DNA from 2 places in the Priestia sp. MDV22-iso46 genome. Region 1 is predicted to be linked to the other one. Evidence: riboswitches for the same ligand, from Rfam matches in the RefSeq annotation. Region 1 holds a riboswitch; the other holds the start of a gene.
The links. A riboswitch is a leader RNA that binds a small molecule or an ion and turns the genes downstream of it on or off. The one in region 1 is predicted to bind S-adenosylmethionine.

Region 1 (3,423 bases):
TTTTCAGTTTAAAGGACACGTTATTATTTGCTAAAAATGAACCGTATTTCTTCGTCAAATTCGTTAACTGCAGCAGCTCACTCATTCTATTCATTGCTCCTTTCCCCATTAGGATTTTTTCAAAAATAAGAAAGAGAAGCCAGCCTTACTCGACTTCTCTTTTCAACTCACTTTGCTAACGGATCTTTTACCACTGTTTTTCCATCAATAATCGAATCTTTAATTTCTTTTAATTGATCAATTACATCTTGCCCTACAAAGTCATTAAGAGGCGTCTTGCTGTCTTGAGTCACATACGTTAACCCAACACCTTTTTCTTTTAAGCCGTATGTCACTACACCGGATTTAAATTTGTCATTTGCGAGTGCTTCTACCGTTTCATAAGCAGCCGCATCAGATCCTTTCAACTGCGATAAAACGATATGCTCAGGATCTACTTCCGTACGGTCAATATCTTGGCCTGCCGTATAAAAACCCTTTTCTTTTGCTGCTTCAAATACACCCAAGTCGCCTACCGCTGAAGCTCCGGCGATAAAGTCAGCTCCTTTTGAAGCCTGTAAAATAGCAAGTTCTTTTGCTTTAGCTGGATCGGAGAAGCTTCCAACATAGTTTACTAGAAATTCTGCTTTTGGATTTGTTGATTGTAATCCTTCTTTAAAACTTACGGTCCATTTTTTTAATAATGGAATATCATCAGCTGCAACCATTCCTACTTTATTCGTTTTTGTAACCAATCCTGCCGCTGCTCCTAATAAATATGAAGCTTCTTGTTCACGGAATACAACGCTTCTTACATTTGGTAAATCGACCACTGTATCAATAATCGCAAATTGACGCTGCGGGTTTTCTTGAGCTACTTTTTTCAACGCATCTTCGGATTCAAAAGAAGATGTAATAATCAAGTCATAGTTTTCTGCTACGGCAGCACGCAAGTTACTTTCAATGGCTGCTTGATCCGTAGACTCAATTGTTTTTACATCAATGTTATACTTCTTCCCAGCGCGTTTTGCTCCATCATCCATTTGTTGAAAAAACGGGTTAACTCCAATCTTTTCAGGTAAAACAAGAGCTATTCGCTTCTTTCCTTTCTCTTCGCTTCCACTGCTTTTTGTGCTTTTTGACTGACAGCCAGTTACGAGTAGTACAAGCGCAACTGCTAAAACAAGAAATCTCTTCATTTGACTTACTCCCCCCATAATATAAAAAAGCTCTTCCTTTATATAAAGGAAGAGCTCGTTAACCAAACGTCTCTTCCTCATCTTCAAGAACATACTGTTCTTAAGGATTTGGCACCATTCTGTCATAGACAGCGGTTGCCGGGTTTCACAGGGCCAGTCCCTCCACCTCTCTTGATAAGGAAAACAATAGCTATTTGTTTTATGTAATATAGTCAATATTAATAGTTTTTTAACAATTGTCAATATTATTTTTCTTTTTCATACAAAAAAACTTTAAAAACAGATAGGATTATACGGTTTTAGTCTACTAAAATACAAGTGAAGGCCTTTACCCTTCTCCATCAATCATCGTATACTTCCTAGCAAAGCGCTTGTAGTAAATTTGCTCATCCTCTTGTCCATCGTTAAAAACAAGTCGGTTATGATCGATATCTTTCTCTTTTAACACGTATCCCTTTTCATTCATCAGTTGAATATATTCATCTAGATGTCCTTTTTTCACCATATAGTAAAGAACATTATCTGAATCCGTAGTCTTTGCTACATCTTGACTTCCCACTTCTAATTTAAAGACAGCTTTTGCTGTTTGAATGGGACGGTAGTCTCCAAACACCTTTTCCCAGTTTAGTAGCAGCAGCGCGCCGAAAATTATGATACATCCTCCAGCGGCTACGGTTAGTACAAATCGTTTTGACACTTCTTTCTCTCCTTTACATTCTTTTTCTTCTATTTAATACAACAGATTGCCCTAAACTTGTTTTTACGCCTAGTCCTAGATACACAGCAGCACCTAAAGCAATTGAAATACAAGATGTGCTAATCGCAAGTGAAGATGCAGACAGCTTATTTTCTAGAAAATAGTGAGAAGCATAATTGCCAATAAGCACAGCGGCTGACATCACACTTACTAATAAAACAGGCGTCAACGCGGCTTTTCCCAGTGATTGAACTCGGTAAGAAATGGATTTTTCAATTAAATAAAAGTTATAGATAACCGATACACCATATCCTCCGTACGTCGCGACAACAGGTCCAATTTCTTTTAAGCTTGAAACCAACAGTACGTTTAATACTATCTTCACAACAATTCCTAAGCCCAAGCCCAAAATTAATTTCTTTTGCTGATTAATTCCTTGAAGAATCGCGGCTGTTACGGTAAAAAGAGCAAAGAGAATCGCAGCAGGCGCATACCATTGTAAAACAACTCCACCGATTTCAGGACTGTTTTTCGCTCCAAAGATCATCATATATACCGGCTTACCCAATAAACAAAGCCCCACCGCAGCAGGAAGAGTAAAAAACAACAGCAGCTGCAGTGTTTTTGTAATTTTCCCTTTCACTTCTCGTAAATTCCCTTGCACAAAAGAAGACGTAATACCGGGAATCAGCGACATGCTGAAGGCAGTTGCTAACGATACCGGCACCATCACTAAAATTTGTGCTAATCCAATGACAGAGTTAATCGTTTCAGCCTTAGCTTGTCCATATCCTATTGATTGAAAGAGCATGTTAATCGTAAACGTATCAATATTTTGATAGATTGGAATAGCTAAACCAACTAATACAAACGGAACGGCGTACGTCACAAGCTCTTTGAACATTAAAGAGAATGAAACGGATTTATTATTCTTTCCGCTGTTCACTTCTTTTATAATTAACCGCTTGCGTTTTGCATAAACGGCACCGAGAATCCCTATTCCCCCTACGCCTCCAATAAACGCTCCAAACGTACCAATTCCAACAGCTTTTGTCATAGTACCATGAAAAAGATGAATGACAGCGTATGCTCCTACTAAAATAAACAACACGCGCACAATTTGCTCAATAATTGTACTCAGCGCGGACGGTCCCATGGATTGATTACCTTGAAAATAGCCTCGTAATAGACTCATAGGCGGGATAATAATTAAAGCAAAGCTCACCATTCGGATGACGTACACCACGTCTTTTTGACTATTTCCTGATGAATCTTTTCCGTTAATGACTAGTTCAGCGAGCCACGGCGCCATGGTATAGAGGACTAAAAATCCTATTATGCCTGTTATCGTCATTAATAGAAGGCCTGCTTTTAATAGATCTTGCCCTGCCCGGTAGTTTCCAAGACCGTTATATTTCGATACATACTTCGAAACAGCAAGCGGAAGACCCATCGTTGATAAGCTAAGCATCAGGGTATATGGACCGTATGCATACTTATAAAGCGCGTAACCTGATGTTCCGACTAGTGCTGTAAACGGAATAATAT
Region 2 (3,423 bases), on a different contig from region 1:
ACATGAGTTGGAATCGATAAACCAAAAATAGCATCTGTTACTGTTTCGGTATTAGCTAGTTCTCCTTCAAGGGCTGCTTGAACCATAGCTCGAGTGTAACTTAACTTCATTCGTTCGCCCACGCCGTATTCACCGCCGGTCCATCCAGTATTTACAAGGTATACATTTACATTATGTTCATCGATTTTCTTTCCTAGCATTTCTGCATAAGTTGTTGGAGCAAGGGGTAAGAAAGGCTCACCAAAGCATGTAGAGAAAGTAGCCTGTGGCGATGTTACGCCGCGCTCTGTTCCAGCTAACTTACTAGTGTATCCGCTCAGAAAATGGTACATTGCTTGTTCTTTTGTAAGCTTGCTGATTGGAGGCAAGACGCCGAAGGCATCAGCAGTTAAAAAGACAATAGCTGTAGGGTGCCCAGCAACGCTTGGCAATACCGTATTATCAATAGAGTCAATTGAATAAGCGGCACGAGTATTCTCTGTTAAACTATTATCATTGTAATCTGCTACTTTCGTATTTTGATTTAACACTACATTTTCCAGTACGGCGCCGAAGCGAATTGCATTGAAAATTTGCGGTTCTTTTTCTTCGGAAAGCTGAATGCACTTCGCGTAGCATCCTCCTTCAATATTAAATACACCAGAGCTTGACCAACCGTGCTCGTCATCTCCGATTAAACGACGGTTTGCATCAGCAGAAAGCGTTGTTTTACCCGTTCCAGATAAACCAAAGAATAATGCAACGTCACCTTCTTCTCCTACGTTAGCAGAACAGTGCATGGATAGAATATTGTTTTGAGGAAGCAAGAAGTTCATCACTGAGAAAATAGATTTTTTCATTTCACCAGCGTATTCAGTTCCTCCAATTAGCACGATGCGTCGCTCTAACGAAAGAATAATGAAGGTTTCAGAATTCGTCCCGTCTGTTTCAGGATCAGCTTTGAACGTTGGAGCTGCTACAATTGTAAACGGCTTCACATCATCATTTGTTTTTTGTTCGGCTGAAGGGCGAATGAATAACTGCTGAGCGAATAGGTTATGCCATGCAAATTCATTAACTACTTGAATTGGTAACTGATACTTTTTATCAGCTCCAGCATATCCATTAAAAACAAAAAGTTCATCCTGCTTCTTTAAGTGGGTTAAGACTTTTTTGTATAGCGCATCGAATCGCTGAGCAGAAATTGGCTGATTGACAGGTCCCCATTCAACCGCTTTTGAAGACACAGCATCGCTTACAATAAATTTATCTAAAGGAGAGCGACCTGTATATTTTCCGGTTTCGACTGACACAGCACCTGTAGAAGTCAGCGTTCCTTCGCGTCGAGCTAGAATTTTTTCAACAAGTTGTGGAACAGATAATTGGTGTTTTGTTGTTTTTAATTGAAGCAAACCATTTAATTCGATAGACATATCAACAGTACTCATGTGCACTACCTTCCTTTTTTAGCTATTATTTATTCATTAATGTTTGAAATTTATAATTAGTATAACACATTTATTTAATTATTCTATACTATTTAACTAAAAATGTTTGTGTATTATAAAAAAATGTACGTTATACCTATTTTAGACACATGTATATGTGATAGGAGCAAAAAAAGTGAAGCTATTTTAAGTGAAAGCCTCATTTTGATCTGTCTTATTAACTAAACTTAGTGATGATTCTTAATAAGATGTACTATTTCGGAATTTGAGTATGTTACATTAAAACACATTCAAACATAAAGAGATGATTTCCATTTGAATGTTGTTGACAGTGAAGCGCTTTTTCATGTATTATATGTCCTTGAACGGATACTCTCTTATCCCGAGCTGGTGGAGGGACAGGCCCTATGAAACCCAGCAACCATCGTCATTTTTTTGTGTAGACGATAAGGTGCTAACCTGATGCAAGGGCACAACCTTGATCGATAAGAGTGAAAGGCTTATGTAGAATTTGATACCTTTCCTCGATACAAGGAAAGGTTTTTTTATATTTTTTAACGTGTAGTGAAAATAAGGGAATGAGTACCGTATCACAATGTATCGTATTTATAAGGAGGAAAACTGATGTCAACACAACGTCGTCTGTTCACGTCAGAATCTGTTACAGAGGGACATCCCGATAAAATTTGTGACCAAATTTCTGACTCAATTCTTGATGCTATCCTAGCAAAGGATCCAAATGCTCGTGTTGCTTGTGAAACAAGCGTAACAACTGGTTTAGTTTTAGTAAGTGGTGAAATTACAACTTCTACTTACGTGGATATTCCTAAAACAGTTCGTGAAACAATTAAAGGAATTGGCTATACTCGTGCAAAATACGGATTTGATGCTGAAACTTGTGCAGTATTAACATCTATCGACGAGCAGTCAGCTGATATCGCTGCTGGTGTAGACCAAGCGTTAGAAGCACGTGAAGGTCAAATGTCAGATGAAGAAATCGAAGCAATCGGAGCTGGAGACCAAGGGTTAATGTTTGGTTATGCATGTAACGAAACAAAAGAATTAATGCCTCTTCCAATTTCATTAGCTCATAAACTTGCTCGCCGTCTAACAGAAGTACGTAAAGAAGAAATTCTTCCTTACCTTCGCCCGGATGGTAAAACACAAGTAACAGTTGAATATGATGAAAACAACAAACCTGTTCGCATCGATACAATTGTTATTTCAACCCAGCATCACCCAGAAGTAACGTTAGAGCAAATTCAACGTAACTTAAAAGAATATGTTATTAATCCAGTTGTTCCAAACGAGTTAATTGATGAAAATACAAAGTATTTCATTAACCCAACAGGACGTTTCGTAATCGGCGGTCCTCAAGGAGATGCTGGTTTAACTGGTCGTAAAATTATCGTTGATACTTACGGCGGATATGCTCGTCACGGCGGCGGTGCATTCTCTGGTAAGGACGCAACAAAAGTAGACCGTTCAGCAGCTTATGCAGCTCGTTATGTTGCGAAAAACATTGTAGCAGCTGATCTTGCTGATAAATGTGAAGTACAACTAGCATATGCAATTGGTGTTGCACAACCAGTATCTATTTCAATTGATACATTCGGTACAGGAAAAGTTTCTGAAGAAGTACTAGTAGACGTAGTACGCAAAAACTTTGACCTACGTCCAGCAGGCATCATTAAAATGCTTGATTTACGTCGCCCAATTTATAAGCAAACAGCAGCTTACGGCCACTTTGGTCGTACGGATGTGGAGCTTCCTTGGGAGTTCACAGACAAAGCGGAAGCATTAAAAACTCAAGCTTTAGCTAAATAATAAAAAAATCTCCGTGAAAACGGAGATTTTTTTATGCCCATTGAATACCTGCAGCAGATTTTTCTACGACACTTTCATATTCTGAAAGCAAATGCTGAAAAATGGCGTCCCATGATTGAGTAAGAGCGTATTGTCTCGCTGCATGGCCAAAGTGAAGACGCTGATGCAA

Region 2: it holds a riboswitch for S-adenosylmethionine, as region 1 does, so the genes downstream of both, metK (methionine adenosyltransferase) here and AC4NPH_RS16695 (BMP family lipoprotein) in region 1, are expected to answer to the same signal.

Annotation. Positions count from the first base shown of each region.
Region 1 covers NZ_JBZVWT010000002.1:915,461-918,883, reverse strand. The annotation lists gene AC4NPH_RS16700 (ABC transporter ATP-binding protein) at 1-85, opposite strand, end outside; gene AC4NPH_RS16695 (BMP family lipoprotein) at 168-1,178, opposite strand; SAM riboswitch class I at 1,253-1,359, opposite strand; gene AC4NPH_RS16690 (hypothetical protein) at 1,507-1,875, opposite strand; gene AC4NPH_RS16685 (putative polysaccharide biosynthesis protein) at 1,889-3,423, opposite strand, start outside.
Region 2 covers NZ_JBZVWT010000006.1:36,832-40,254, forward strand. The annotation lists gene pckA (phosphoenolpyruvate carboxykinase (ATP)) at 1-1,427, opposite strand, end outside; SAM riboswitch class I at 1,802-1,919, shown strand; gene metK (methionine adenosyltransferase) at 2,052-3,254, shown strand; gene AC4NPH_RS23680 (glycosyltransferase family 4 protein) at 3,286-3,423, opposite strand, start outside.